DNA from 3 places in the Vibrio alfacsensis genome. Region 1 is predicted to be linked to each of the others. Evidence: predicted binding sites of a transcription regulator. Region 1 holds the regulator's gene; each other region holds the start of a gene.
What was found. Region 1 encodes CRP, which controls carbon source genes, mostly activating them, when cyclic AMP is high. Its sites were predicted from a motif close to TGTGANNNNNNTCACA; they were not measured.
Positions count from the first base shown of each region.

Region 2: the regulator CRP is predicted to act here: its motif matches at 2,122-2,137, upstream of ectA (diaminobutyrate acetyltransferase).
Region 3: the regulator CRP is predicted to act here: its motif matches at 1,318-1,333, upstream of rppH (RNA pyrophosphohydrolase).

Region 1 is NZ_AP024165.1:2,856,126-2,859,412, forward strand. Features, by position in the region: gene VA249_RS13155 (hydrolase) at 1-102, shown strand, start outside; gene VA249_RS13160 (YheU family protein) at 151-363, shown strand; gene VA249_RS13165 (phosphoribulokinase) at 491-1,360, shown strand; gene crp (cAMP-activated global transcriptional regulator CRP) at 1,600-2,232, shown strand; gene VA249_RS13175 (DUF1338 domain-containing protein) at 2,334-3,128, opposite strand.
Region 2 is NZ_AP024165.1:1,669,101-1,672,387, forward strand. Features, by position in the region: gene VA249_RS07915 (ectoine synthase) at 1-172, opposite strand, end outside; gene ectB (diaminobutyrate--2-oxoglutarate transaminase) at 186-1,451, opposite strand; gene ectA (diaminobutyrate acetyltransferase) at 1,488-2,021, opposite strand; gene VA249_RS07930 (BCCT family transporter) at 2,337-3,287, opposite strand, start outside.
Region 3 is NZ_AP024165.1:511,584-514,870, forward strand. Features, by position in the region: gene VA249_RS02365 (DUF6482 family protein) at 1-127, shown strand, start outside; gene mutH (DNA mismatch repair endonuclease MutH) at 187-867, opposite strand; gene rppH (RNA pyrophosphohydrolase) at 1,486-2,004, shown strand; gene ptsP (phosphoenolpyruvate--protein phosphotransferase) at 2,014-3,287, shown strand, end outside.

The DNA of each region.
Region 1 (3,287 bases):
GCCTTAAAACCTAAGTTTTGGTTAGAAGAGGCCTTGCCGGCCTATTATGAAAGCATCTCTTCCGAGTACCTTTCTGCTGTATCCGCATCACGAACCTTGTAAACTAACTGAGGCAAATAGCCCTAACCGTCATAAAAGTTTGAGGTATTTATGATCATTCCATGGCAAGACATCGCGCCAGATACACTAGAAAACCTGATCCGTGAATTCGTTCTCCGTGAGGGGACAGACTATGGTGCGGTAGAAATTTCGTTACAAGACAAAATCGAACAAGTGAAGCTGCAACTAGAGAAAGGCGAAGCAGTCATCGTCTTTTCAGAGCTTCATGAAACGGTTGATATACAGCTAAAAGCAAAGTTTTAGACCTCTCACATTTTTGCTGAATCCCTCTCGATGACAACGGCTTGTTACATGCTATAGTGGGATTTCGACCGTGCAGCATATTCGTATGCTGCACATTACAGGTAAGTATTTTTCGACAAGGTTTGTCATGTCAGCGAAACATCCAATCATTGCGGTTACTGGTTCGTCCGGTGCCGGCACTACAACTACATCCGAAGCTTTCCGTAAGATGTTCAATATGATGAACATCAAACCTGCATGGGTGGAGGGTGATAGCTTTCACCGTTTTACTCGTCCAGAAATGGATGTCGAAATCCGCAAAGCTCGAGAGCAAGGCAAGCACATCAGCTACTTTGGTCCTCAAGCCAATGACTTTCCCGGCCTAGAATCATTTTTCCGCCAATTTGGTGCAGAGGGCACGGGCAGCGTACGCCGATACCTGCACACCTTTGATGAGGCGGTGCCTTACAATCAAATGCCTGGCACTTTCACACCGTGGCAAGACTTACCCGAAAACAGTGACGTCTTGTTCTATGAGGGGTTGCATGGCGGCGTGGTGGATGGCGAAGTAGACGTTGCTCAACATGTCGATTTTTTGATTGGCATGGTCCCTATCGTAAACTTGGAATGGATTCAAAAATTCGTCCGTGACACCCGTGATCGCGGACACTCACGTGAGGCTGTAATGGACTCCATTGTGCGTTCTATGGACGACTACTTAAACTACATTACCCCACAATTTTCTCGCACTCACATCAACTTCCAGCGCGTACCGACGGTGGACACATCCAACCCGCTAAACGCAAAAGGGATCCCAAGCCTAGATGAAAGTTTCGTTGTGATTCGCCTGCGCGGAATTAAGAATGTCGACTTCCCGTACCTATTGGCGATGATTGATGGCTCATTTATGTCACGCCATAACACCATTGTGGTGCCTGGTGGTAAAATGAGCTTTGCTATGGAGCTCATTGTTAGGCCAATACTGCAACAACTCATCGAAACGGGAAAAATCGGGTAGAAACGTCCGTATTAAGGTGTTTACTTTTCATACCGTGATCATGTGCACAGTTTTGCTTACAAAATCTCCGCCATGGCACGATTAAAATCAAGAAATCGTTTTAGAAAAAGGATACTATTTCTAACCGAAACATAAGAGAGCTTGCAGCATAGAAAAAGTGCTCTTATTCTAGTAGGCCAATTCAGGCTGAGCTAAAATATGGATAGCGCAAGCGTACCCTGCAGAGGAAGTGAGATATTATGGTTCTAGGTAAACCTCAAACCGACCCAACATTAGAATGGTTTCTTTCACACTGTCACATTCATAAGTACCCATCAAAAAGCACGCTAATTCACGCGGGCGAAAAAGCAGAAACTTTGTACTACATCGTTAAAGGTTCTGTTGCGGTTCTTATCAAGGACGAAGAAGGTAAGGAGATGATCCTTTCTTACCTAAACCAAGGTGACTTCATTGGTGAGCTTGGCCTATTCGAAGAAGACCAAGAGCGTACAGCTTGGGTTCGTGCTAAATCTCCTTGTGAAGTGGCAGAAATTTCTTTCAAGAAGTTCCGTCAACTTATCCAAGTAAACCCAGATATCCTTATGCGCCTTTCTGCGCAGATGGCTCGTCGTCTTCAAGTTACTAGCCAAAAAGTAGGTGACCTAGCGTTCCTAGACGTAACTGGTCGTATCGCTCAGACTCTTCTGAACCTAGCTAAACAACCAGATGCGATGACTCACCCAGACGGCATGCAAATCAAGATCACTCGTCAAGAAATCGGTCAAATTGTTGGCTGTTCTCGTGAAACCGTTGGTCGTATCTTGAAAATGCTAGAAGAACAAAACCTAATCTCTGCACACGGTAAAACTATCGTTGTATACGGGACTCGTTAATTTCTTAATCAGTTAGTTTATTCATTAACTAACTTCTCATCGAAATAACGTTCAAATTATAAAGCCACCCTCGGGTGGCTTTTTCTTTACTTGGATTCGTGTTATTTACTGTCCGTGCTCTCAAAGATTTTGTCTGCTGATGCCGCAACAAACCCCGAGTACAGTTCGCCGCTTTCCATCGGGTAACGTTTCGCAAATTCATAGAAACCACCAGGGATGACTTGTGCCCCATCCATGAATGTGACCGGGACTTTATCTGCCATGGTAGAAGACTGCTCTAAAAGTACTTCTGGAGTGCCTTTTACTTCACCACCATTTTCGTTAATGATAAAGCCTGCTTCTCGCAAATAGTCATTCACCTGCTTCACTTCTTCATACTGATTAAGCTGATTGACACTCACTGTAAAGTGGTTAGCTCCGTAACCATGAGCCGCTAGCCAAGAAGCGTATTCACTCTCTTTCGCTAAAATTTGGAAGTCAGCATAGCTAAGGTCCCACAAACGTCCGCCGTACAAAAAGTCACTGCCGGTCAGTTTAGAAGCATCAACCTGCTCTACCAGTTTATGAACAATGCCTTGTAGCTCTGGTGAGCACTCATCCACTTTCAATTCACTGATGAAGACTTTTGGTTGTTTCGGATCTGGATGCTCAAAATGTTTTGCCACCAGCTTTTTGCTTTCAAATACGTAGTCACCACAGGCTTTGTAACCCACCGCTAGGAATGGCTTCGCCAACGTTTCAATGCCTAGAGGAGCGACATTAAACGTACGCAGCGCAATATGGTCATTAATAAGAGGTTCATCTTCTTGTAGAAGTTGATGCACTTTAGCAGCAGATGGGCAAAGACGTTGAATATAGTCTTTCCACAGCGATTCAAATAGCAGGTCGGGCGTCATAACAACTCCTTGTTACGAAATGTTCAGTTATAGGTAGAAGAAGTTGACCACTCGTTCACAGCCGAAAGGCTGTCCAGAATTAAGAACGAGTGGTCATCAACCTGTGACGGTATGTGTGGCATTAAGTGCCAGTCAGTCAACACGCTCTGGAAAGTCTTA
Region 2 (3,287 bases), 1.2 Mb from region 1:
ACTCTAAGTGGTTTTGATAGTGAATATGAGTTTCGGTGTCTTCGTAAATCGTCGTGATATGAAATGAGAAGCCCATATTGTCATCTTTCAGCAGCATACGAACGCTTTCCCAGTTATCTGAAACTACGCGTCTTTCGCTGTTGCGACACTCATCGAGTGTTCTAACGATCATAATTCTTTCCTTGTTACGATGCTTTCTTAAAGTGTTTTGCTGCAATGGCTTCCACTGCGTCTTCAAATATTGTTAGGCCTTGATCCAGCTCAGCGTTGGTAATGGTCAACGGACAGAAAAACTTCACAACCTCATCATTCGGGCCTGCCGTTTCAATGACCATGCCTTTTTCAAAACATGTTTTGGCGATATCACCCGATAACTGGCCGTTTTGACATTCGATTCCAATCATCATGCCGCGCCCTTTGCGCTGCACAAACATTTCTGGGAAACGAGAAACGCAGCGTTGTATCACTTCATCAACTTTCTCTGAACAGCGTTTGATGTGTTGTTCAAAGTTGTCATTTGACCAATAGACTTCTAACGCTTTTGCTGCAGTAATAAATGCGTGATTATTTCCGCGAAACGTGCCGTTATGTTCACCAGGCTTCCATTGATCAAGTTCTGGTTTGAGCAATACAACAGCCATTGGTAAACCATAACCACCAATGGATTTTGATAGCGTAACCATATCTGGCTTAATACCTGACGGTTCAAAACTGAAGAATGTACCCGTTCGGCCACAGCCAGCTTGAATGTCATCAACAATGAGGAGAATATCGTTGGAATGGCATATTTTTTCTAATCTCTGTAACCATGCGTTGGAAGCGACGTTTAGCCCCCCCTCTCCTTGTACAGTTTCAATTAAAACCGCCGCCGGTTTATCCATGCCCGCTGAGTTATCATTAAGCATGGTTTCAAACAGCGTTAAGCCATCAATACCTGCATAGCCCTCAAATGGAATACGCGTAACGTTGTTAAGTGGTGAGCCCGCACCTTGTCTATGATGCTGATTACCTGTCGCGGCTAAGGCCCCAGCAGTGCAACCATGAAAGCCATTAGTAAACGCAACAATCGAACTTCTTGCTTTTACTTTTTTGGCCAGTTTTAATGCCGCTTCTACCGCGTTTGTTCCCGTTGGCCCGGTGAACTGTACTTTGTATTCCAAATTTCTTGGCTTAAGAATAAGGTCATCTAACGCTTCTAAGAATGAAGCTTTCGCCTCTGAATGCATATCAAGGCCATGAGTAATACCATCCATTTCGATGTATTCAAGTAATGCCTGTTTAAGCTCTGAATTATTGTGTCCGTAATTTAGAGATCCCGCTCCAGCGAGGAAGTCTAGGTAGCGCTCACCTTGCTCTGTTTCTAGCCAGCACCCTTTTGCTTTACGAAAGATCACCGGAAAACTGTTGGAGTATGAACGAACGTTAGATTCCTGCTTTTTGAAAATATCCATGATGAGACCGTTTATTTAATTCCTAGTAAGTAAAGGTTATTTGAGGGGAATACGATAAAGATATTCTGTATCGTGCTTGCCTTTGAAGTGCTCCATTTCGTCCAAGAAAGTCGTCACCTCACCAAAGTTGCCATGTTTCGCATCGATCTTCTTAAACAGTGCCCACGATGCCGCATTGTCTTCGGTAATTGTTGTTTCTATTGCGGAAATATTCTCTAGCCCATCTCGATTCAAAAGCGCTTCGAGCATAGTAAATGCGAGCCCTTTACCACGAGCATGAGGAGCAACCGCCACTTGCCAAACAAATAGGACGCTAGGCTCTGATGGCTTTTGATAGCCAGAAATAAAGCCCGCTACTTTGCCTTTATGTTCGACCAAGATGCAGGTTTTAGAAAAATGGGTGGATTGGAGAAAGTTACAATAAGAAGAGTTCATATCGAGCGGAGGGCAGTCCGCGATCAAGCTGTAAACTTCATCACCATCGGCCGCTCTAGGCTCGCGAAAAATCCATTTTTGACTTGGGTCCTGTCCAATTTCTGGATACATCACCCAAGGAGCTGATGTGATCATGTGTAGATACATATCCTTTCGTACTCTAATTAATTTCGGGCGTATTATGAGCATTTTTTGGTAGTAGAAATCAAACCCAAGCCTATTTAAAGACGACTTTTGTGATTATTATCACATGAAATTAAATTAAGCATGAAAAGTTATTTTATTTGAGGTCTAATTTATTTATAGGGTGTCGCAAGATTTTTTGTTAATGAACGAAAGGATGGCCTAAACAATACGGAGCTTTTTAACAGAGTTTGTTTTCGCAAAAAATACGCAAAAAAAAACGGCATGCCAAAGCATGCCGTTTTGTTATCTTTTGAGGTGAAGAGATTAAGCTTTCGCTTTCTTCGCCGATTTAGACGATGGACGAGGTTCATCCATCAAGCCTTTCACCAAAGATACCGTTGCAACAAGAAGAACGATAGTAAATGGTAGACCCGTTGTTACCGCCATTGCTTGAGCAGCTGCAAGACCACCACCTAGCATTAGCGCAATCGCAACTAAGCCCTCAAACGTACACCAGAATACACGTTGTGGTGTTGGTGCATCCACTTTACCACCAGCCGCGATCGTATCGATAACTAGAGAACCTGAGTCTGCTGAAGTGATGAAGAACACCACAACTAGGATGATACCAACGATAGAAGTGATTTCAGACAGCGGCATCACATCTAACATCGCAAACAGTTTAAGTGGCAGTTCTGCGTCGAATACCGCTTGGTAACCATCGTTCACGTATTGGCTAATTGCCGTACCACCAAACGCCGTCATCCAAAGAACACAAACAGTTGATGGGATCAAAATAACACAAATGATAAATTCACGAACTGAACGACCACGAGATACACGTGCAATGAACATACCTACGAATGGTGACCATGAGATCCACCACGCCCAGTAGAATGCAGTCCAACCTTGTGAGTAGTTTACATCTTCACGACCAAATGGCATGGACAACGCCGGGATATTAGTTAGGTACGCTCCAATGTTCTCAAAGAAGCCGGTCATGATCGCCAATGTTGGACCAACGATGATCACAAACAATAGCAACAACGCAGCTAGTCCCATGTTGATTTCAGATAAGCGTTTGACACCACTATCCAAACCAGCAACCACAGAAATCAATGCAAGTGCTGTAATAACCACGATCAGTATAACCTGAGTGGTATTATTCACAGGAATATCAAACAAGAAGTTCAGACCTGTAGCAGCTTGAGATGCACCATAACCTAGAGACGTCGCCAGACCAAATACTGTAGCGATAACAGCCAAAATATCGAT
Region 3 (3,287 bases), 820 kb from region 1:
GAAAGAACAGCTGCTTAGGTTAGGGATTGATAAAGCCTATCTGAGATTACGTAACGCTTATGAAGAGTTTGGCAATGAAGGGGCGGCTTCATATTGCGATATTGAGTTATCTCTCGTTACTCATTAAATAAGTTTGTTTAACTTAAGCTTGTTTAGCTTAAGACTGTTTAACGAAAGTTATTCAACTCAAGTTTGCTGAACACTAATATAGTGTCTAAGCAGGATCTGCTCAGTAAATTGTGTTCTGAGATAGAATCCACGAGGTAATGTTTTGATCGGTTTACCATTGGCGCTGTATGCTTCCGTTAATGCTTTAGCGTTTGCCGCTTTTGGACGGAGGTGTAGCGCCTCTCCGTGTCTTGCAGAAATTTGATCAAACTTTCCTAGCACGATCAATTCCATGAGCTCCTCCCAATCACTTCTTAAAATGTGCTCTTCTTCTTGATTAGGAGACCAGATTAAGGGGCTGCCGACACGTCGCTCTGATAGGGGAATCTCACGCTCACCTTCAACAGGAACCCAAAGTACGCGAGACAATTTGTTACGTACGTGACTGGTTTCCCATGTTAGGCCGTGCACACCAGTGAGTGGTGCGACGCAAACAAAGGTGGTCTCTAATGGTTTTCCAGTGTAACTGATCGGAATGCTTTTAAGCTCAATACCTAGCTTGGTAAAATCTTGCTGTGGTTTACTGCCAGCCACAGCCCCTAGGTGCCATTCCAGTAATTGTCCCACCCAGCCTTTATCGCGTTTAAGGTTATCAGGTACTTTCATACCAGCTTCCTCTGCAAGTTCTGCAAAGCTTAGGCCTGCGATGTCATGCGCGCGTTCCATTAGTTCCGCTTCAGATTGTGGTTCTGGTTTCATAACTCTTGTAGTGGTAAGACAAAATTGGATTCTAACAAATTACGCGTATTGGCACTGCCTAAGATTTCAACGAACGGGACAAATATCGATCCATCCATAACTTATCCACAGTTTGGTGTAAGTCATAAAAGATCCTTTCTTGAGCTGGATGAATTAACAGGGGTTACTGCTCCGATTGAGACTTGATTTTCCGTTGTTTTAATGAACTCATACCAGTTAAATGTGGATAAATAGTCTATTGAGCGATCTTTGACCGATCTGAATTTGGCGAAAAGATCATCAGTATAATTTGTTCTTATTATTTACGTAATTCTTGTTTTTTTGATTTTATATCAATAGTTTAAGTTGGAAATTAAAATTTAATAGTAATGGTTGAAGTAATTGTTATGACCAAAAATATTTATGGATAGGCTTTTCTTCACAAAGTTATTCACAGAAAAGGTGAATAAATGTGGGCTAGGTCTCAAACTGGTGTTGATAAAGTCCAGTTTGGTCAAAAGATATCCAGAATCGGTGAAATGGTAATAAATCTTGCTCATATCACATCAGTAAGTTTGCTAGTAATGGGGATATGTGGAAAAATCACGGTAATATAAAATTATTCATAGAGGTTAGCCGGTGATAGATGGCGATGGTTACCGACTGAACGTTGGTATTGTAATCTGTAATAACCATGGTCAGGTCTTCTGGGCTAAACGATACGGGCAACACTCATGGCAATTTCCACAAGGTGGGATTGACGAAGGTGAAACTCCTGAACAAGCCATGTTCAGAGAGTTATATGAAGAAGTCGGTTTGACGAAAAAAGACGTCAAGATCATTGCAACAAGTCGTCATTGGTTAAGATATAAGCTACCAAAGCGACTCGTTCGTTGGGACTCTAAGCCTGTTTGTATCGGCCAAAAACAGAAATGGTTTCTGCTGCGATTAGAGAGCGATGAATCTCAAATCAATATGCAGCGAGGGAAATCCCCTGAATTTGATGGTTGGCGCTGGGTGAGTTATTGGTATCCAGTTAGGCAAGTTGTTTCTTTTAAAAGAGATGTCTATCGCCGTGCAATGAAAGAATTTGCATCTTTAGCTATGCCTTTTCGCGAACGCAAAACGAAAGGTAAAAGAAAAAAGCTGCGTAGATAGAGGATTAACATGCTTAGTCAGCTAAGGGATATAGTTGAAAAAGTTTCCCGAGTCGATGATGTACACTTGGCTCTTGATATCTTAGTAAAGGAGACCTGCTCGGCCCTTTGTACTGAGTGTTGTACTATTTATCTTGCGAATGAAGAAATGCAGCGCCTTGAGTTAATGGCAACTCAAGGCCTTATTTTTGAAGGCAAGAGCATTCATATTGATTTTAATGAAGGTTTAGTGGGGTTGGTTAAGCGCAGTGCAGAACCACTAAATCTTGCAGAAGCTTTCACCCACCCTGATTTTAAGTTCTTCCCTCAACTTGGTGAGCAGGCCTATCACTCATTCCTTGGCACGCCCATTATTTACCGTAAAAAAGTGTTAGGTGTTCTTGTTATCCAACAGAAAACACCGCGCTTGTTTAGTGAGATGGAAGAGTCTTTCCTTGTGACTTTATCTGCTCAGCTTGCCGTTTTGATTGCACATGCTCAAAACCTAGGTCATTGGCAATTAGCATCTAAGCCTCGCGTTATAAAAGGTTTGCCTGCATCAACAGGTGTCGCCATTGGTGAGTTTTGGTTTGATAATACTCAGCCTTGTTTGCATGATGTATTTCCTGCATCTACGTTGGATAAAGAACGCGAACATGAGCTCCTAGCTGTTGCCGTGGAACGAGCGTTGAATGATTTTCGACGCATGAGAAAAAAGCTGGATAGTGAAATTAATAAAGATGCGTTGGCAATCTTTGACCTGTTTACTCACTTGCTCAATGACCCAATGCTTCGTGGCGATCTTAAAAAGCAGATAGAGAAAGGTGACCGAGCCGACTGGGCGCTGCGTCAAGTCGTTGAAACGTACTCCAATCGTTTTGCGCGTATGTCGGATGTGTATCTTCGTGAACGGGCACAAGACATCAAAGAACTTGGTCAGCGACTGTTGTATTTTTTGCACAATAGTGAACAAGAACATTCCGCAATTGATCGTCCTGTGATTTTAGTTGCGAATGAACTCACCGCAACGCTATTGGCTTCTATTCCAAAGCAATATTTACTTGCTGTTGTTTCGTTAGAGGGGGCCGCAAATTCTCACGCCGCTATTTTGTCGCGTGCGTTAGGCGTTCCTGCCATTATGGGAGCCCCTCTCAATACTGAAGCCGTCGTGGGTAAACTAGGGATTGTTGATGGCTATACAGGTGAGGTGTTTCTCGAACCGAATCGTCAACTTTTGCGAGAATACCGCAGCTTAGTCAATGAAGAATCAGAGCTGTTTGCGATGGTCAATAAAGACCTTGCGTT